Regions from separate parts of the Streptomyces sp. NPDC020299 genome, predicted to be linked through region 2. Evidence: predicted binding sites of a transcription regulator. Region 2 holds the regulator's gene; each other region holds the start of a gene.
What was found. Region 2 encodes HrcA, which represses chaperone genes, less so after heat shock. Its sites were predicted from a motif close to TTNGCACTCNGNNNNNCNGAGTGCNAA; they were not measured.

Region 1 (6,844 bases), on a different contig from region 2:
GATCGCGGTCCACGGCGAGGACGCGGATCCCGGCGCGGGCGAGGGCGATCGCGTCGCCGCCGATGCCGCAGCACAGGTCGGCGACGGACGTCACCCCCAGCTCCGTCAGCCGGCCGGCCCGGTAGTCCGCCACGCTCGTGCGGGTCGACTGCTCGACCCCGTTCGGCGTGAAGTACATCCGCTCCGCGTCCTCGGCCCCGAACTTCGCCGCCGCCCGCTGCCGCAACCGGGCCTGGCCGAGGGCGGCCGAGACCAGGTCGGCGGGGTGGTCGCGGCGCAGGCGGGTGGCGACGGCGAGTTCCTCGGCCGGTGCCGTGCCGCGCACCTCGTCGAGGAGGGCGCGGCCCTCGGGGGTGAGCAGGGAGTGGAAGGGGAGCAGGTCGTTCACCGGGTCATTGTGGGCCAGTCGGTGGATGGTGCGCCCGCGGCGGCGGTGTCGGGCGGGTCCGGGACGGGGGTACTGCGAAGATCCAGCACCATGCGAGTAGTAGTACAAAATGACAAAAATGGTGCACGGTGGAGGCGAACGGCCCCCCGAACCGGCCGGGTCGCGCTCGCCGTGGCCGCCGCCGTCGTCACAGTCTCCGGCGGTGTCGTCTCCGGCTGTACGGCACCGGGCACGGCCCCCGACGTCCGGCCCGCCCCCGGCCAGCAGCACCGCCAGGCGCCCGCCGAGGCCCTGGACTCCTACGCCTCCCGGCTGCGCGCCTCCCACGCCGCCCTGGTCGCCGCCGCGAAACGCTGGGGTGTGGACCAGGTCCCCCTGACGCCTCCGCCGCCCCCCGCCCGCAAACCGAGGATCACCGCCCGCGCCGGATTCGAGGTCCACGACCAGGAGGAACTGAACCTGCCCCCGGTCTTCACCACGATCCCCACCAAGCAGAAGGTCGTCTTCCTCACCATCGACGACGGCGCCGAGAAGGACCCGGCCTTCCTGCGCATGATGAGCGACCTGAAGATCCCCTACACCGCGTTCCTCAGCAACTACCTGGTCGAGGACGACTACGGCTACTTCCGCAAGATGCAGGCCAAGGGCATCACCCTCAACAACCACACCCTCACCCACCCCTACCTGCCCGGCCTGTCCTACGACGAGCAGCGGGACGAGATCTGCGGCATGCAGCGGATCATGCGCAAGCAGTTCGGCAAGAGCCCGACCGTCTTCCGCCCGCCCTACGGCAACTACAACCGGGACACCCTCGTCGCCGCCAAGTCCTGCGGCATCAAGTACGCCCCCATCTGGGACGAGGAGGTCTACGTCGACCACTGGGAGTACCGGGAGGACGACCGGAGCCTGCACCCCGGCGACATCGTCCTGACCCACTTCCGGGGGCGGGACGACTGGGACGGCACGATGGTCGACGACATGCGCCGGTTCCTGAACAAGGTCACCCGCGAGGGATACGCCGTGGCCCGCCTGGAGGACTACCTGTGATGCGGCGGTGGCGGCGACACCGGGCCCTGGCCGCCGCCGCGCTCACCGGGGCCGCACTCCTCCTCACCGGCTGCGCCCAGTCCGTCGACCCCATCGAACGGCTGGGCGAGAAAGCGGCCCAGCGGGTACGGCATCCCGCGCCCGCCCGCGACCTGGCATACCGCCACTGGGGCCTGCGGACCCCGCTCGCCCCCGCCCCGGACCCACCCCACCGGAGGGGCCGGTACCTGCCCCCCGTCGTCGACCGCGTCCCCACCCCCGACAAGGTCGTCTTCCTCATCTGCGACGCCACCGCCCAGAAGGACCCGCACTTCGTCGCCATGGTCCGCGAACTGCGCCTCCCGGTCACCGCGTTCCGCACCGACAGCGCCTTCCGTCCGCGAGTCCTCTGGCACGACACCCCCACCTACACCAGGGGCCCCCGCCACCTCCGCCCCGGCGACATCATCGAGCTGCCCCCGGACGAGCCCACCGCCCTGCGGGTCCTGCGCAAGGTCCAGTCCCGGGGCCTGACGGTGGCACGCCTGGAGGACTACATCTGAAGCGGGGGTCTGGATCCGAAGCGGGGGTCTGGGGGCGGCAGCCCCCAGTGGACCCCGCACTGAACCCACCCCCGCTGAGCCCACCCCCGCAGCAGACGCGCCGCACGGCAATTGGCACTCCGCTTGACCGAGTGCTAACCGCAGTCATAGTCTCGGCTCTGGCACTCCCCACTGGAGAGTGCCAACACAGCGACGGGCAGGTCCGGCACCCGCGACGACGGATCGACCTGGTCGCCACCTCAGACAGTTAACCCCGTGAGATCTCCGAAGGGGGAGGTCGGATCGTGACGACCGCCAGCTCCAAGGTTGCCATCAAGCCGCTCGAGGACCGCATCGTGGTCCAGCCGCTCGACGCCGAGCAGACCACGGCCTCGGGCCTGGTCATTCCGGACACCGCCAAGGAGAAGCCCCAGGAGGGCGTCGTCCTGGCCGTGGGCCCGGGCCGCTTCGAGGACGGTAACCGTCTTCCGCTCGACGTTTCCGTCGGCGACGTCGTGCTCTACAGCAAGTACGGCGGCACCGAGGTGAAGTACAACAACGAGGAGTACCTCGTTCTCTCGGCTCGCGACGTGCTCGCGATCATCGAGAAGTAATCACCTCGAGCATTCCTGCTTCGAGCTGCGCCCCCGGCCCCCGCGACCGTTAACAAGCCGGGCGCCGGGGGCGCGTCTCGTTTTACCACCGCATTTGCACCCTAGATTTCCCGAGAGGGCTACGCTCCCATGGCGAAGATCCTGAAGTTCGACGAGGACGCCCGTCGCGCCCTCGAGCGCGGCGTCAACAAGCTCGCCGACACGGTCAAGGTGACGATCGGCCCCAAGGGCCGCAACGTCGTCATCGACAAGAAGTTCGGCGCCCCGACCATCACCAACGACGGCGTCACCATCGCCCGTGAGGTGGAGATCGAGGACCCGTACGAGAACCTCGGCGCCCAGCTGGTGAAGGAGGTGGCGACCAAGACCAACGACATCGCGGGTGACGGTACGACCACCGCCACCGTGCTGGCCCAGGCGCTCGTCCGCGAGGGCCTGAAGAACGTCGCCGCCGGTGCCTCCCCGGCCGCCCTGAAGAAGGGCATCGACGCCGCCGTCGCCGCGGTGTCCGAGGACCTGCTCGCCTCGGCCCGGCCGATCGACGAGAAGTCCGACATCGCCGCCGTCGCCGCGCTGTCCGCCCAGGACCAGCAGGTCGGCGAGCTCATCGCCGAGGCGATGGACAAGGTCGGCAAGGACGGTGTCATCACCGTCGAGGAGTCCAACACCTTCGGTCTGGAGCTGGACTTCACCGAGGGCATGGCCTTCGACAAGGGCTACCTGTCGCCGTACTTCGTGACGGACCAGGAGCGCATGGAGGCCGTCCTCGAGGACCCGTACATCCTCATCAACCAGGGCAAGATCTCCTCGATCCAGGACCTCCTGCCGCTGCTGGAGAAGGTCATCCAGGGGGGTGCCTCCAAGCCGCTGCTGATCATCGCCGAGGACGTCGACGGAGAGGCCCTCTCCACCCTCGTCGTGAACAAGATCCGCGGCACCTTCAACGCGGTCGCGGTCAAGGCCCCCGGCTTCGGTGACCGCCGCAAGGCGATGCTCCAGGACCTGGCGGTCCTCACCGGTGCCACGGTCATCTCCGAGGAGGTAGGCCTCAAGCTCGACCAGGCCGGTCTGGACGTGCTGGGCTCCGCCCGCCGCGTGACGGTCACCAAGGACGACACGACCGTCGTCGACGGTGCCGGCAACGCCGAGGACGTCGTGGGCCGCGTCAACCAGATCAAGGCCGAGATCGAGAACACCGACTCCGACTGGGACCGCGAGAAGCTCCAGGAGCGCCTCGCGAAGCTGGCCGGCGGCGTGTGCGTGATCAAGGTCGGCGCCGCCACCGAGGTGGAGCTGAAGGAGAAGAAGCACCGTCTGGAGGACGCCATCTCCGCGACCCGCGCCGCGGTCGAGGAGGGCATCGTCTCCGGTGGTGGCTCCGCGCTCGTCCACGCCGTCAAGGTCCTCGAGGGCAACCTCGACAAGACCGGCGACGAGGCGACCGGCGTCTCCGTGGTCCGCAAGGCCGCCGTCGAGCCGCTGCGCTGGATCGCCGAGAACGCCGGCCTCGAGGGCTACGTCATCGTCTCCAAGGTGGCCGAGCTCGACAAGGGCAACGGCTACAACGCCGCCACCGGCGAGTACGGCGACCTGGTCAAGGCCGGCGTCATCGACCCGGTGAAGGTCACCCGTTCCGCCCTGGAGAACGCCGCCTCCATCGCTTCCCTCCTCCTCACGACCGAGACCCTGGTCGTCGAGAAGAAGGAAGAGGAAGAGCCGGCCGCGGCGGGCCACGGCCACGGGCACGCCCACTAGGCGCTGCGCTTGGCTTTTGCCGTCAGTGCCCGGTTCCCTGCGGGGAGCCGGGCACTCGGCGTTGTCCCCGGTGGGTTCGCGTCTGCCGGGGCGGGTTCGTTGCCGGGTGCGGGTTCGTCGGGGCTGTTCGCGCAGTTCCCCGCGCCCCTTTGGGGCGCGGTCTCCCGCGCTCCCGTCTGCCGCGCACCGGTTTCAGCGCCTTGCCGAAGACCGTCTACCTGCTGCGTTCGCCGGCCAACGCCGCCCACCTCATGGCGGCCGTCGCCGCCGACAAAGCCGCCGACACTCCAGTCCCTGGCGGAGGACGGGGAGTGAGGGATGTACGGGTCCGTCCCGACGACGGCCCAGACGGTCTTCCCGGGAGCGTCGGCGCGTGGCGTCGCGCCCCACTCCTTGGCCAGGGCCGCGACCAGGACGAGCCCCCGCCCGCCGTCCTCCTCGTCCCCGGCGTCCCGAACCGCGGGCAGCCGCTCACCGCGCGTGTCGCTCACCTCCACCCTCACCTGCCCGTTCTCCTCGCTCAGCCGCAGCTCGGCGTCTCGGCCGGGGACCCTGCCGTGGGTGACGGCGTTCGCGGCCAGCTCGGCGACGATCAGCTCCACGGTGTCGTGGACCGGCGTGCCGTACGCCCAGCCCCAGGCGTCCATCTGGTGGGAGGCGAGACGGCGGGCGAGGCGGGCGCCGCGCGGGGTGGAGGTGAAGCGGAGGGCGAAGGTGGTCATGGCCCGATGGTTCCGGCGCCGACAGGGGTCTGACCAGGAGAAACGGGCCCACAGCGGGTTTCTGTAGAGGCGACGCCGGGGCCTGTGGGGGCTGTCGGTCCCCCGGAGGGCGGCGGGAAGCCTCGGCGCGCTGCCGAGTGCGGCTAGCCGAGAGTGATCCAGTAGCGGCGCTTGACCCCGATCTCGGTGCTGCGTACCTCTTCGAGGACGCCGCCGTTGCTCTCGATGGTGCGCGCCGACCCGAGGTTGCCGTCGTCACAGGTGAGCAGGACCCGGTCCAGGCCGAGCGCCGGCGCCTCGCGCAGAACCGCTCCCAGCGCCCACGTGGCCAGTCCGCGTCGTCTGGCGGAAGGCCGGACGCTGTAGCCGATGTGTCCGCCGCCTTCCAGCAGCACGGTGTTCAGGTAGTGGCGGAGGTCGATGGCCCCGAGGTACGTCTCGCCGTCGACGATCCACCAGTGGGTGGCGTGGACGCGTCCCTCCCCGAGAGGCAGCGACCGGTCCGACTGCTGCCGCAGGCGCTCGACCCATGAGGCGAACCCGTCCGGGCTGTCGAGGTCGTCGTCACCGGCCAGACGCAGGCCGGTCCCGTCCTGGTGGGCACCGGGCTGCCACTCGTCACGCGCCGTGAGCCACGAGGAACGCAACTGTGCCGTGGGAGCGATCAGTTCAGCCATGCGGGGACGATAACACCCCAACTTCCTTTGTGATCAGGCATTTTGAAGGTGGGCGCCGCTGTTCTCGCGTCGGCGCAGCGCGGGCAGAGCGTCTCGTCCTCTCCGTCGGAGTCGACGAGTGGGCCGCGTTCGTTCGGATGGCGTGCGGCTGAAGTGACCGAGAGGGGCGGCCGGTCAGCCCAGGGGCCACAGCAAGGCTGCCGGGCCGGTCGGCCGTACCTCTCGCCGGGTGAAGCCGGTGGCCGTGCAGAACGCCTTCAGGACGGAGCGGACCGGGCGCCCCGGGCCGGCATGGCGGAGCACGACGGGCCCCGCCGCACCCGTGGCGACGACCAGGGCGACCTCATCGCCGGACGCGAGCCGTAGCAGGAGCACGTCCCACTCCCCGCCGTCCTGCTGGACGGTGTCCCACCAGCCGATCCGCGCGCCGATGTGATTGCGGTCCACCGCTATCCGGGCGATGGTCCGGGCGCCGGAGAACTCCTCCGGGAAGCGGTGCCCGTCCAGCCGCAGGTAGGGCGGAACGGACCACGGGCGCAGGGCGTCCATCCGGGCCAGCACCCGCCGCAGGAAGTCCCGGAGGTCCTCGCCGCTGTGCTGCTCGGCGAGCGGGGAGGCGAGATCCGTGCCGGACTCGACCGCCTGGAGAAGCGCCCGGTACTGCTCCTCCGGCTCAAGTCGGTACAGCGGCTGCCTGAGCAGCAGCCCAGTGACCCGTTCGACCACGGCGTCGTCGAGGACCCGATCGAAGATCAGGCAGTACGCGACCCCGCTCACCACACCCCGCCAGTCTTCGACCATCCCCCAGCCCTCCCCCTGGTACACCGCCGTCTTCGGCCTCGACGAGAAGACCGCGATGCGCTACGCGGACTCCGCACGGGCGCTGCTGGAGCAGCCGACGAGCAGACCAGTGAGAACCGGCCGTGGCCTTCTGCCATTCTGCCTGCCATGTCCGCCCGAAATCGAAGACTGCCCCGGCACCGTGCCTGGCCACTGACCACCACCGACATCAACGAGTGTCTCGCCCCTTGTACGACCCGCGTCACGGACCTGCGGTTCCTTACCGGGCATGACAGCGGGACCATCGTCCTGGGAGCAGCGTGGGTTGCTCCGAACCGCC
Region 2 (6,844 bases):
CGCGCCGGACTCGGGGGTGGCGAGGAACGCGGTGCCCAGCTGGGCCGCGCTCGCGCCGGCCGCCCTGGCCGCGGCGATCTGGCTGCCGCGCATGATGCCGCCGGCGGCGACGATCGGGATGCTCACGCTCTCGCGGACCTGCGCGATCAGCGAGAGGAGGCCTATCCCGGAGCCGTCGGTCTCCCGGACGTCCCGGTGGGCGCCCTGGTGGCCGCCGGCCTCCACGCCCTGCGCGATGACCGCGTCGGCCCCGGCCCGCTCCACCGCGAGGGCCTCCTCGGCGGTGGTCGCGGTGACCAGGGTGAGGGTGCCGGCCCGGCGCAGCGAGTCGAGCACGTCCCGGCTCGGCACGCCGAAGTGGAACGAGACCACCGGCACCGGGTTGTCCAGCAGCACGGCCAGTTTGGCGTCGTAGCCGTCGTCCCGGCCGCTGTCCGGGTCCCCGAGCTCGGTCTCGTACCAGGCGGCCTCGCCGGCCAGCTGATGGGCGTAGACCTCGACGGCACCGGACTCGGCATACTCCGGCTGCGGCATGAAGAGGTTCACGCCGAAGGGGCGGCCGGTCAGGCTCCGCAGCTGCTTGATCTCCTGGTACATGCCGTCGGCGGTCTTGTACCCGGCGGCCAGGAACCCGAGGCCCCCCGCCTCGGACACGGCGGCGGCGAGCTGCGGCACGGAGACACCGCCCGCCATGGGGGCCTGCACGATCGGATATGCGAAGAGATCGGTCAGTGCGGAGGACATGACGGCATGTTGTCACGTCCTCCGAACAAGTCCGAATCCGGGCTTCCCCTGACATATGCCAGGGGCATTGTCAGGGGTCAGAGACCATAAATCGGGGCCTCAGCGCCCGTTGAACGCATCCTTCAACCGCGAGAACAACCCCTGCTGCCCCGGCTGGAACTGCCCCTGCGGGCGTTCCTCCCCACGCAGCTTGGCCAGTTCCCTCAGGAGGCGTTCCTGTTCGGGGTCGAGCTTGGTCGGGGTCTGGACCTCGACGTGGACGATGAGGTCGCCCCGGCCGCCGCCGCGCAGGTGGGTGACGCCGCGGGCGTGCAGCGGGATCGACTGGCCGGACTGGGTGCCCGGGCGGATGTCGACCTCCTCCAGGCCGTCCAGCGTCTCCAGCGGCACCTTGGTGCCGAGGCACGCCGCGGTCATGGGGATGGTGACCGTGCAGTGCAGGTCGTCGCCGCGCCGCTGGAACGTGGAGTGCGGCAGCTCGTGGATCTCGACGTACAGGTCACCGGCGGGACCGCCGCCCGGACCGACCTCGCCCTCGCCGGCGAGCTGGATGCGGGTGCCGTTGTCGACACCGGCCGGGATCTTCACGGTCAGGGTGCGGCGCGAGCGGACGCGGCCGTCACCGGCGCACTCGGGGCACGGCGTCGGCACGACCGTGCCGAAGCCCTGGCACTGCGGGCAGGGGCGCGAGGTCATGACCTGGCCCAGGAACGACCGGGTGACCTGGGACACCTCACCGCGGCCGCGGCACATGTCGCAGGTCTGCGCGGTCGTGCCCGGCGCGGCACCCTCGCCGCTGCAGGTGTTGCAGACGACCGCCGTGTCGACCTGGATGTCCTTGGTCGTGCCGAAGGCAGCCTCGTCCAGCTCGACCTCGATGCGGATCATCGCGTCCTGGCCGCGCCGGGTGCGCGAGCGCGGGCCGCGCTGGGACGCCGTACCGAAGAAGGCGTCCATGATGTCCGAGAAGTTGCCGAAACCACCGGCCCCGAAGCCGCCCGCGCCGGCGCCGCCGGACTGCGAGAGCGGGTCGCCGCCGAGGTCGTAGACCTGCTTCTTCTGCGGGTCCGACAGCACCTCGTAGGCGGCGTTGATCTCCTTGAACCGCTCCTGCGTCTTCGGATCAGGATTGACATCCGGATGCAGCTCGCGGGCGAGCCGACGGAAGGCCTTCTTGATCTCTTCCTGCGACGCGTCGCGGCGCACGCCGAGAACGGCGTAGTAGTCCGTGGCCACTTACGACTCCGCCAGGATCTGTCCGACGTACCGTGCCACTGCGCGTACCGCTCCCATCGTTCCCGGGTAGTCCATGCGGGTCGGTCCGACCACGCCGAGCTTGGCAACCGCCTCGCCGCCCGAACCGTAACCGACCGACACCACCGACGTGGAGTTGAGTCCCTCATGGGCGTTCTCGTGGCCGATGCGCACGGTCATGCCCGAATCCTTCGCCTCGCCCAGCAACTTGAGCAGGACGACCTGCTCCTCCAGTGCCTCGAGCACCGGCCGGATAGTGAGGGGAAAGTCATGTCCGAAGCGGGTGAGATTGGCGGTACCGCCGATCATCAGCCGCTCCTCGTTCTCCTCGACGAGTGTCTCCAGCAGAGTGGAGAGCACGGTCGAGACCGTACCGCGATCCTCTGTGTCGAAGCCCTCGGGGAGGTCCTCGACCAGCCGCGGCACATCCGTGAACCGGCGGCCCGCGACCCGGCTGTTCAGCCGCGCGCGCAGGTCCGCCAGAGATGCCTCGCCGAACGGGGCCGGGCAGTCGACCATCCGCTGCTCGACCCGGCCGGTGTCCGTGATCAGCACGAGCATCACGCGCGCGGGGGCGAGCGAGAGCAGTTCCACGTGCCGCACGGTCGAGCGGGTCAGCGACGGGTACTGCACGACCGCGACCTGCCGGGTCAGCTGCGCGAGCAGCCGCACCGTGCGGGCCACGACGTCGTCGAGGTCGACGGCGCCGTCGAGGAAGTTCTGGATCGCCCGCCGCTCGGGGGCGGTCATCGGCTTGACGCCCGCGAGCTTGTCGACGAAGAGCCGGTAGCCCTTGTCGGTGGGGATGCGCCCGGCGCTGGTGTGCGGCTGGGCGATGTACCCCTCGTCCTCCAGGGCCGCCATGTCGTTGCGGACGGTGGCCGGGGAGACGCCGAGGCCGTGCCGCTCGGTGAGCGCCTTCGAGCCGACGGGCTCCTCGGTGCCGACGTAGTCCTGGACGATGGCGCGCAGCACCTGCAGCCTGCGTTCACTCAGCATCCGCGCACACCTCCAGAAAGTCGTCCCCTGCGGCCCTCGGGCCCTTCGCCTGGCACTCTGCGCTTGCGAGTGCCAGCATTCCCCGGCCCAGTGTACGGCCGTGGGGTACACCCCGGGCAAGGCCGGTTCGTGCCGCCGTGCCTGGGTGTCCTCGTACCCGCTAGCGTCGCGGTATGACCGTGACTTGGGAAGAGCTGGGGTGGGAACGGGTGGCCGCCGGGGTGGGACGGGTCCGGCTGCCGGGCTGGGACTGCACGACGGGGCTGGTCCTCGGCGAGGGTACGGCGCTCGTGGTGGACGCGGGGTCGAGTCTCGCCGAAGGCGCGCGCCTGCGCACGCAGGCGGAGGAGCTGGCCGGGGGCCGTGTGACCCATCTCGCGCTCACCCACCCCCATTTCGACCATGTGCTCGGTGCGGCGGCCTTCGCGGGCGCGGAGGTGTTCGCGGCGGTGGGCATGGACGCGCTGTTCACGCACGAGCGCGCGGAGCTCCGCCTGGACGCCGTCCGGCAGGGCCTGCCGGTGGCGGAGGCGGACGAGGCGGTGGACGCTCTTCCCGTGCCCCGCCATCTGGTCTCGGGCGAGTGGACCCTCGACCTCGGCGGCGGGCGGCAGGCGCTGCTGGCCAACGTGGGCCCGGGGCACAGCGCCCACGACCTCGCGGTCCTCGTCCCCGGCTCGGCTCCCGGCGAGCCCGAGGTGGTGTTCTGCGGTGACCTGGTCGAGGAGTCCGGCGAACCCCAGGCCGGGCCCGACGCCGTACCGTCCCAGTGGCCCGCAGCCCTCGACCGGCTGCTCGACCTCGGCGGCCAGGACGCGCTGTACGTGCCCGGTCACGGAGCGGTGGTGGACGCGGCGTTCGTGCGGCGGCAGCGTGACGAGCTCGCGGCGCGTTTCGGCGTGTCGCCCTGATGGCGGTACGGCTTCTCCTATCGTCTGCCGAATGCGCCAGTACTCCGCCGACCTGACCCCTCCATGGAAGAAGCCCAAGCCCGTCCCGGAAGTCCCGGCGGAGCCCGGTCTTGTCGTGGAGGAGCCGGGCACCGGCTTCTGTGGCGCGGTGATCCGCTGCGAGGCGGGCACGGTGACCCTGGAGGACCGCTTCGGCAAGCACCGGGTGTTTCCGCTGGAGCCGGGCGGGTTCCTGCTCGAGGGCAGGGTGGTCACGCTGGTGCGGCCGTCGTCGTCGGCTCCGGTACGTCCCACCCGTACCGCCTCTGGTTCGGTCGCCGTCCCGGGCGCACGCGCGCGCGTGGCCCGCGCCGGGCGCATCTACGTCGAGGGCAGGCACGACGCGGAACTGGTCGAGAAGGTGTGGGGCGACGACCTGCGCATCGAGGGCGTGGTCGTGGAGTACCTGGAGGGCGTGGACGACCTTCCCGCCATCGTTGCCGAGTTCGGCCCGGGGCCGGACGCGCGGTTGGGTGTCCTGGTGGACCACCTGGTGCCGGGCACGAAGGAGTGGCGGATCGCCGAGTCGGTCACGAGCGAGCACGCGCTGGTCGTCGGCCACCCGTACATCGACATCTGGGAGGCGGTGAAGCCGGCCGCCCTGGGGATCGAGGCGTGGCCGAGGGTGCCGAAGGGGCAGGACTGGAAGACGGGGGTCTGCCGGGCACTGGGCTGGCCGTCGGAGAACACCGGGGCGGTGTGGACGGCGATCCTGAAGCGGGTGGGGTCCTATAAGGACCTGGAGCCGGAGCTCCTGGGGCGGGTGGAGGAGCTGATCGACTTCGTTACGGATAGCGGTGGGGCCTGACGTTGGAGAACGTTCCGAACTCGGTGGTGTCGAGTTCGAGCCCGAGTTCCTCCAGCGGTAGGGGCGCCCCGAACTTGGTGACCTGCTGCCGCTGGTAGTCGGCGGCGTCTCCCTTCCCGACAGGCCTCGTCAATAGGACGCACTGGGCCATGACCGGGTCCACGATGAGGTAGACAGGCACCTTGCCGGCTGCATAAATCGACCGCTTGATCTCGTAGTCCCGCTGGACGCTGGTCTTGGAGACGACCTCGATGACCATCGTGACCAATGAGGACGGCAGCAGACGGCCCGAGGCGGGCCTGGCCTCCCGCTCGAGAACCACCAAGTCCGGTACTGGCTCACTGGCCTCATCGAGGATGTCGACGTCCTGGGTCTGCAGGCGAGACCACCGCTTACGTGGGATCTGGTCCAGCACGTCTTCCACGATCATGTTGTGCACAAGATCAGGGCTGGCCATCATCACGATTTCCCCCCGGAGAAGCTCGACCCTGACACCCTCGGGGGGCTGAAGCTCCTCGAAGTACTTGGTCATCCCACGCTCGTCCACAGCGGTCATCTCCGTGGCCTCCACATCCGCCGCGTCCTGTCGGCGGCAGCCTATGCACCAGGTTAGGGACCGAACCGGAGTTCCGGGGGGATTCACTCGCCGGAGTGATCAGTCCACCAGATCCCGCACCACCGCGTCCGCCAGCAGCCGCCCCCGCAGCGTCAGCACCGCCCGCCCCTGCTCATACGGCCCCGCCTCCAGCAGCCCGTCCGCCAGCGCCCGGCGCGATGCCGCGAGCCCGTCCTCCTTCAGCAAGGACACCGGCACCCCCTCCCGCAGCCGCAGCTCCAGCAGGATGCGCTCCACCCGGCGGTCCTCGTCGGACAGGAGCTCGCGCCCGGCGCCCGGTGAGTGACCGGAGGCCAGCGCTGCCGCATACGCCCCCGGGTGCTTCACGTTCCACCAGCGGACGCCCCCCACGTGCGAGTGCGCCCCCGGTCCCGCGCCCCACCAGTCGGCGCCCCGCCAGTACAGCTCGTTGTGGAGGCAGCGGGCCGGCTCGGAGGTGGCCCAGTTGGAGACCTCGTACCAGTCGAAGCCGGCCGCCGACAGCCGCTCGTCCGCGATCAGGTAGCGGTCGGCGTGGACGTCGTCATCGGTCATCGGGACCTCGCCCCGGCGGATGCGGCGGGCCAGCTGGGTGCCCTCCTCGACGATCAGGGCGTAGGCGGAGACGTGGTCGGGGCCGGCGCCGAGGGCCGCGTCGAGCGAAGCCCGCCAGTCGTCGTCGGACTCGCCCGGGGTGCCGTAGATCAGGTCCAGGTTGACGTGCTCGAAGCCCGCCGCACGGGCCTCCGCGACGCAGGCTTCCGGGCGGCCGGGGGTGTGCGTCCGGTCGAGGACCTTCAGCACGTGCTGCCGCGCGCTCTGCATGCCGAAGGAGATCCGGTTGAAGCCGCCCTCCCGCAGCCGCGCGAGGTACGCCGGGTCCACCGACTCCGGGTTCGCCTCGGTCGTGATCTCCGCGTCGGGCGCGAGCCCGAACTCGTCGCGGATCGCGCCCAGCATCCGTACCAGGTCGTCGGCGGCCAGCAAGGTGGGCGTACCGCCGCCGACGAACACCGTGCGGACCTCGCGCGGGTCGTCGCCGAGCACCTTGCGGGCCAGGCGGACCTCGTCGGTCAGGGTGTCCGCGTAGTTGTCGCGGGAGGCGAGCACGCCGCCGGTGCCGCGCAGCTCGGTGGCGGTGTAGGTGTTGAAGTCGCAGTAGCCGCAGCGGGTCGCGCAGTACGGGACGTGCAGGTAGAAGCCGAGGGGCCGGTCGGCGGCCCCGGCGAGCGCGGACGCGGGCAGGGCGCCGTCGGCGGGGACGGGCTCGCCGTCGGGGAGTGCGGAGGGCATGCCCTCCATTGTCCCGTACCGGCGGGGTTACTCCGCCTGCAGCACCAGCAGCGCCAGGTCGTCCTCCGGCAGACCGCCGCCGAACTCGTGCACCAGCCGGCGGATGCGCTCCGCTATCAGCTCGGCGCTCAGTCCCGCGCAGCCCGCGAGCGCCTGCGCGAGCCCGTCGCCGTCGTCGAACTGGCGGGAGCCGGAGCGGCG
Region 3 (6,844 bases), on a different contig from region 2:
ACTCCCGCAGGTCGGCGTCGATGAAGCAGACGATGTCCCCGCCGGTGACGAGGAGCGAGCGCCACAGGACCTCGCCCTTGCCGGGTACGGCCGGGATCCGTGGCAGGACGGCGTCGCGGTGGACGACCCGGGCGCCCGCGGCGGCGGCCACCTCGGAGGTACGGTCGGTCGACCCCGAGTCCACGACGACTATCTCGTCGACGAGCGGGACCTGCCGCATCAGGTCGTGACGGATGATCGCGACGATGTCGCCGACCGTCTCCTCCTCGTTGAGCGCGGGCAGCACGACACTGACCGACTGGCCCGTGCGCTGCTTCGCGGCCAGGATCTGGTGGAGCGGACGATCGGTCACGGACCAGGAGCGGGTGCTCAGCCAGCGCTCTACTTCCTCCAGCACGGTGGGCGGCTCCTCACTGTTTGTCTCGCGGTTCGGACGACTATCTCAACTGTCCCGGCCTTCGGTTACAGTCTTGGACAACGCGGATGACCATCGCATGTCCGAGGCCACCGCTGTTCACAACCGCACACACAACCGCATACCGCTCATCCAGAGGGGCAGAGGGACACGGCCCGATGAAGCCCCGGCAACCCTCCAGTCGGTTCTCGTAGATCAGTGACCAGTCCTGATCGTTCCGCGAGGCTCCCCGGCTCGGGAAGGTGCCAAATCCGTCTCACGGCGAGATGCGTCGTGAGGAAGATGAGGAGAAAGGGCCTCGCCTCACATGGCTGCGCAGACTGTTGCAAGCACCACTGACTCCACCGTAGACCTCGGCCCCGCCGCGGCTCTGAGCTGTCGCGAATGCGGCCACCGGGTGCCGCTCGGACCGGTCTTCGCCTGCGAGGAGTGTTTCGGCCCGCTCGAGATCGCCTACGACTTCTCGGCCTACGACACCGAGGAACTCCGCCGGCGCATCGAGGCGGGCCCCGCGAACATCTGGCGTTACGCGCCTCTTCTGCCCGTCCCTGCCGACGTGGCGACCAAGCCGAACATCAACCCCGGCTGGACCGCCCTCGTCAAGGCCGACAACCTGGCCCGCGAGCTCGGCGTGACCGGCGGTCTGTACGTGAAGGACGACTCCGGCAACCCGACGCACTCCTTCAAGGACCGCGTGGTCGCCCAGGCGCTGGAGGCGGCGCGCGCCTTCGGTTTCACCACCCTCTCCTGCTCCTCCACCGGCAACCTGGCCGGCGCGGTCGGTGCCGCGGCGGCGCGGGCCGGCTTCCGTTCCTGTGTGTTCATCCCGCACGACCTGGAGCAGGGCAAGGTCGTCATGGCCGCGGTCTACGGCGGCGAGCTCGTCGGCATCGAGGGCAACTACGACGACGTGAATCGTTTCTGCTCCGAGCTGATCGGCGACCCGGCGGGCGAGGGCTGGGGCTTCGTCAACGTCAACCTGCGGCCGTACTACGCGGAGGGGTCCAAGACCCTGGCGTACGAGATCTGCGAGCAGCTCGGCTGGCAGCTCCCCGACCAGATCGTCGTGCCGATCGCCTCCGGCTCGCAGCTCACCAAGATCGACAAGGGGCTCCAGGAGCTGATCAAGCTCGGCCTGGTCGAGGACAAGCCGTACAAGATCTTCGGCGCCCAGGCCGAGGGCTGCTCGCCGGTGTCCACCGCGTACAAGGCCGGCCACGACGTCGTACGCCCGCAGAAGCCGAACACCATCGCCAAGTCCCTCGCCATCGGCAACCCGGCGGACGGGCCGTACGTCCTCGACATCGCGCGCCGCACGGGCGGGGCGGTGGAGGATGTGACGGACGAGCAGGTGGTGGACGCCATCAAGCTGCTGGCCCGCACGGAGGGCATCTTCGCGGAGACCGCGGGCGGTGTGACGGTCGGCGTCACCCAGAAGCTGATCAAGGACGGCGTCCTCGACCCGACCAAGACGACCGTCGTCCTCAACACGGGCGACGGCCTCAAGACCCTGGACGCGGTGGCAGGCACCGGCCTGACCGCCACGATCCGCCCCAACCTCGATTCGTTCCGAGAGGCAGGCCTCGCATGAGCGTGACCGTCCGTATCCCGACCATCCTGCGCACCTATACGGGCGGCCGGGCCGAGGTCCAGGCCGAGGGTGCGACCCTCGCCGACGTCATCTCCGACCTGGAGAAGAACCACACCGGCATCGCCGCCCGCGTCCTGGACGACCAGGGCAAGCTGCGCCGCTTCGTCAATGTGTACGTCAACGACGACGACGTGCGTTTTGAACAGGGTCTGGAAACGGCGACGCCGGACGGCGCGGGCGTCTCGATCATTCCGGCCGTCGCCGGCGGCTGACGCGCCCGACGCGCCCTGACGCGGCTGACCGAATGACAGAACATTACCGTCGGTAACTCAGGTTACCGAGCGTTCATCGAATTGCCCCCTCCGCGTGAGAAGCGGAGGGGGCAATTCAATGTGGTTGAGCGCGGTACAGTTGGGGAACGCGCTTCTGAACCCCGGGTCGAGAACCCCGGATTCGCACCGCACACCCGACAAGATGTAGCCAAAGTGTGCGTGTGTTTTGCGCCTTATGCGCCTTTTATGGGGTCCGACTTGCCCCGGATTCAGCCGAATTTTTGGCAGATTCCCGACCGCGCCCGTCCAGATTTCTCGTCCGATTGACCTGTTGCAGACGGCAGTTGGACAGATACATTCAGCCGCGGTCGACGCGTTCCGGCGCACGCCCCCAATCCTTGGGGGGTGAGGTCTGACCCGGATCCGCGAAGTGTGGATCTGTGCAAGGGCCAGTAATAGGGGAGTTAGGCATGGCTCAGGGCACCGTCAAGTGGTTCAACGCGGAGAAGGGGTACGGCTTCATCGCGGTCGACGGTGGTGCGGATGTATTCGTCCACTACAGCGCGATCCAGATGGACGGTTACCGCACCCTGGAAGAGGGTCAGCGAGTCGATTTCGAGATCTCGCAGGGCCAGAAGGGGCCGCAGGCGGACATGGTCCGGCTGGCGACCAGCTGAAGCACGCGCCGACTGACAGCGACTGACAGCGACGTTCTTCTGTACATCTTCGAAGGGCTCGTACCTCCCGGGTGCGAGCCCTTCGGCCTGCCCGCGACGCCGTGCGTGCCCGCTGTTCACCTGGGGATCCGCTCGAGCCGCTTGCACTCGGCATGGGCGAGTGCTAATCATTGGCGTTAGCACTCTGAAGGTGAGAGTGACAACGAAGGACCGGGTCGGTGAGGCCCGCAGGCCAAGTGGGGCAAGGAACCACGGGGTCCGCGAGCCGTCCGTCGCGGGCGCGGGCGCGGTCCGAGGGAATCACCCCCAGTCCTGGAGGGACCACTTCACATGGCCAAGATCATCGCGTTCGACGAGGAGGCGCGGCGCGGCCTCGAGCGCGGCATGAACCAGCTCGCGGACGCCGTGAAGGTGACGCTCGGCCCCAAGGGCCGCAACGTCGTCCTCGAGAAGAAGTGGGGCGCCCCCACGATCACCAACGATGGTGTCTCCATCGCCAAGGAGATCGAGCTCGAGGACCCGTACGAGAAGATCGGCGCCGAGCTGGTCAAGGAAGTCGCCAAGAAGACGGACGACGTCGCCGGTGACGGTACGACCACCGCGACCGTTCTCGCCCAGGCCCTGGTCAAGGAAGGCCTGCGCAACGTAGCCGCCGGCGCCAACCCGATGGCCCTCAAGCGCGGCATCGAGAAGGCCGTCGAGGCCGTCTCCGCCGCCCTGCTGGAGCAGGCGAAGGACGTCGAGACCAAGGAGCAGATCGCTTCCACGGCCTCCATCTCCGCCGCCGACACCCAGATCGGCGAGCTCATCGCCGAGGCCATGGACAAGGTCGGCAAGGAAGGCGTCATCACCGTCGAGGAGTCCCAGACCTTCGGTCTGGAGCTGGAGCTCACCGAGGGTATGCGCTTCGACAAGGGCTACATCTCGGCGTACTTCGCCACCGACATGGAGCGGATGGAGGCGTCGCTCGACGACCCGTACATCCTCATCGCCAACTCCAAGATCGGTTCCGTCAAGGACCTGCTCCCGCTCCTCGAGAAGGTCATGCAGTCGGGCAAGCCGCTGCTGATCATCGCCGAGGACGTCGAGGGCGAGGCCCTGTCGACCCTGGTCGTCAACAAGATCCGTGGCACCTTCAAGTCCGTCGCCGTCAAGGCCCCGGGCTTCGGTGACCGCCGCAAGGCCATGCTCGGCGACATCGCCATCCTCACGGGCGGCGAGGTCATCTCCGAGGAGGTCGGCCTCAAGCTGGAGAACGCCACCCTCGACCTGCTGGGCAAGGCCCGCAAGGTGGTCATCACCAAGGACGAGACCACCATCGTCGACGGTGCCGGCTCCTCCGACCAGGTCAACGGCCGCGTCAACCAGATCCGCGCCGAGATCGAGAACAGCGACTCCGACTACGACCGCGAGAAGCTCCAGGAGCGCCTGGCCAAGCTCGCGGGCGGCGTGGCCGTCATCAAGGCCGGTGCCGCCACCGAGGTCGAGCTCAAGGAGCGCAAGCACCGCATCGAGGACGCGGTCCGCAACGCCAAGGCGGCCGTCGAGGAGGGCATCGTCGCCGGTGGCGGCGTGGCCCTGCTGCAGGCCTCCGGTGTCTTCGAGAAGCTGGAGCTCGAGGGTGACGAGGCGACCGGCGCCAACGCCGTGAAGCTCGCGCTGGAGGCCCCGCTGAAGCAGATCGCCGTCAACGGTGGTCTCGAGGGCGGCGTCGTCGTCGAGAAGGTGCGCAACCTGACGGTCGGCCACGGCCTGAACGCCGCGACCGGCGAGTACGTCGACATGATCGCCCAGGGCATCATCGACCCGGCGAAGGTGACCCGTTCCGCCCTGCAGAACGCCGCCTCCATCGCCGCGCTGTTCCTCACCACCGAGGCCGTCATCGCCGACAAGCCGGAGAAGGCCGCCGCGCCCGCCGGTGGCGGCATGCCGGGCGGTGACATGGACTTCTGATCGACCGGTTCCGGTTGATCTGCGTCCTTACCGAGGGCGGTATCCCCTGTTCTGGCAGGGGGTACCGCCCTCGGGCGTTTCAGTCGGCGAACTGCTTGAGCGCCTCGGTGTCGAGGGTGATGCTCACCGGGGGCGGGAGCTCGACGACCGCTCCCCAGGGGTAAGAGGGGGACTGCTGGTAACGGCCGTCCTTGGGCTCGCTGTAGACCCTGACCGTATTGCTGTCGCGGTCGATGAGGAGGTAGACGGGAATGTCGGCCCCCGCATACCCGACGGGCTTGTCGACACGGTCGCGCTGGTCGGTGTCGCGGTCGTGCGAGGTGATCTCCACTGCCATCAGGGCGCCGTTGGATTCGGACCACTCGCCGTCCTCGACGAAGTGATTCACCGGTGCCAGAAAGCCGTCTGTGCGGGCACGTCCGTTGCGGTAGGCCTCGGCCTTGACGCCGCGCTCGGGCGCGAGGTCCAGGTCGGGGCGCTGTTGCATGCACTGACGCAGCAGCCACATGAAGATCGACGTGCGCTTGCCGTCCGGCACGGCCTTGACCTCTACTTTTCCGTTGACGTACTCAAGCCGCACGGTTTCGGGAGCGACGGCGGCCAGCTCCTCGAACTCGTCCACGTCGAGCGGCCCGTGCCGGATGCACAGCCGTCCACCGAGGAACTCCAGCCGGTTGCGGATTTCCCTTGGAGCCCTGCGGACGAGTTCCTCGAAGTCCTCCACGGACATCTGCGGGCGCTCAGCGGTGTCAGGGGTCAATGGCGTCGCCTCCTTTCCTCCATCGTGCCCCGGAGTGGTCTTTGCGGACCGTAGGAGCTGTCATACGTGTGTCCTTTCTCGTCGTACGGACATGGCAGCGCGGATCTCGCCCGCGCGGACCTGGACCGCGGAAGCGGACAGGGGCGTGTTGCGGCGGGCGGGGGAGCGTTCACCCCGGCATGCGCCGCAGACACCGCCCGGCAGGGCTTCCGGGGGGCCGGGAGTACGACATTCCGCGCACTCCAGGACCCGGAGCGGCGGGCGCGGGGCGGGTGGCGGGGGGAGTTTGGAGGTCAGGCGGCGGCGGAGCAGGGCCGCCGGGTGGTGCACCGGGGTGGGCAGGCCGGCGGTCAGTGCGGTGCGTACGGTCTCGTCGGTCGCCCCGCGGTCGAACCACTCCACCACCAGCGGCGCGAGCTGCGCGCAGTCGGCCTCCGAGAGCGACAGGGCGGGGGCCGTACGGCCGAGGGCGGCGAGCAGGATGTGGGCTCGGGAACGGGTGGGGCGGGCCCGTTCGGGTGGGGCCGGGTCCTCCGGTACAGCGCCGCGCGTGAACGCCGCCCACCAGGCGTCGTCTCGTGCCGTACGGGACCACCACGATCGGGTGATCCAACGCGAGCCGCCCGAACCGGCGATGTTCTCGCGGCCCCGCCGCAAGTGGCCCGCCCGATGGAGGTTGTTGAGGGCTGTCCGCAGCGCGCACTGGCCGTAGATCAGCTCCTTGGCCAGCGTCTTCACCGAGATGTCAGCGCCGTCGGGAAGTCGGTCGACGTACGCCGCGATGGCCGCCTCGCGAGGTGGGAGGTGCGCGAAGTCGTGATTCGTGCGGGGGAGTTGGTCCGGCGCGGAGCGTTTGCCGTAACCCGGATTGGCCATCGGGTGCGGGGATGCGTGCGCGGGCGTGGGGGCAGCACTAAGCTTGGCGGCAGCCATGAGATCGACTCTCTTTCGATCTTGTTGGTCAAGCCCCCGCAGGTGTTGCGAGCACCGAGCGGGGGCTGTTCGTTGTGCGGGACGTTAAGCCCTCGTGACTGTGCGTGGCAAATCGGTTGCGTCAAGTCAATGCGCCGGGCGGGAGGGTGGGTTGAAACCCTCCACCCATTCAAAACAAGGAGGGCTCAAGGCTCGGCGCCCGAAGCTCAGACCCTGGCGACCTTGAGGTTTCCGACGAACGCC

Region 1: groES (co-chaperone GroES) is a predicted target of HrcA. The motif match lies at 2,089-2,115, and genes of this name have one in related genera.
Region 3: groL (chaperonin GroEL) is a predicted target of HrcA. The motif match lies at 3,096-3,122, and genes of this name have one in related genera.

What each region holds. Positions count from the first base shown of each region.
Region 1 covers NZ_JBIRWL010000014.1:40,999-47,842, forward strand. Annotated here, with positions in the region: gene ACH45E_RS31180 (methyltransferase domain-containing protein) at 1-496, opposite strand, end outside; gene ACH45E_RS31185 (polysaccharide deacetylase family protein) at 479-1,435, shown strand; gene ACH45E_RS31190 (hypothetical protein) at 1,435-1,977, shown strand; gene groES (co-chaperone GroES) at 2,262-2,570, shown strand; gene groL (chaperonin GroEL) at 2,700-4,325, shown strand; gene ACH45E_RS31205 (ATP-binding protein) at 4,322-5,047, opposite strand; gene ACH45E_RS31210 (GNAT family N-acetyltransferase) at 5,191-5,724, opposite strand; gene ACH45E_RS31215 (hypothetical protein) at 5,899-6,525, opposite strand; gene ACH45E_RS31220 (hypothetical protein) at 6,673-6,844, shown strand, end outside.
Region 2 covers NZ_JBIRWL010000016.1:87,904-94,747, forward strand. Annotated here, with positions in the region: gene ACH45E_RS33675 (nitronate monooxygenase) at 1-744, opposite strand, end outside; gene dnaJ (molecular chaperone DnaJ) at 844-1,980, opposite strand; gene hrcA (heat-inducible transcriptional repressor HrcA) at 1,981-2,997, opposite strand; gene ACH45E_RS33690 (MBL fold metallo-hydrolase) at 3,171-3,908, shown strand; gene ACH45E_RS33695 (DUF3097 domain-containing protein) at 3,940-4,755, shown strand; gene ACH45E_RS33700 (Uma2 family endonuclease) at 4,733-5,311, opposite strand; gene hemW (radical SAM family heme chaperone HemW) at 5,411-6,643, opposite strand; gene ACH45E_RS33710 (SpoIIE family protein phosphatase) at 6,671-6,844, opposite strand, start outside.
Region 3 covers NZ_JBIRWL010000029.1:34,208-41,051, reverse strand. Annotated here, with positions in the region: gene ACH45E_RS42255 (glucosyl-3-phosphoglycerate synthase) at 1-397, opposite strand, end outside; SAM riboswitch class I at 541-704, shown strand; gene thrC (threonine synthase) at 723-2,006, shown strand; gene ACH45E_RS42245 (ubiquitin-like small modifier protein 1) at 2,003-2,278, shown strand; gene ACH45E_RS42240 (cold-shock protein) at 2,749-2,955, shown strand; gene groL (chaperonin GroEL) at 3,286-4,908, shown strand; gene ACH45E_RS42230 (Uma2 family endonuclease) at 4,988-5,668, opposite strand; gene ACH45E_RS42225 (hypothetical protein) at 5,729-6,544, opposite strand.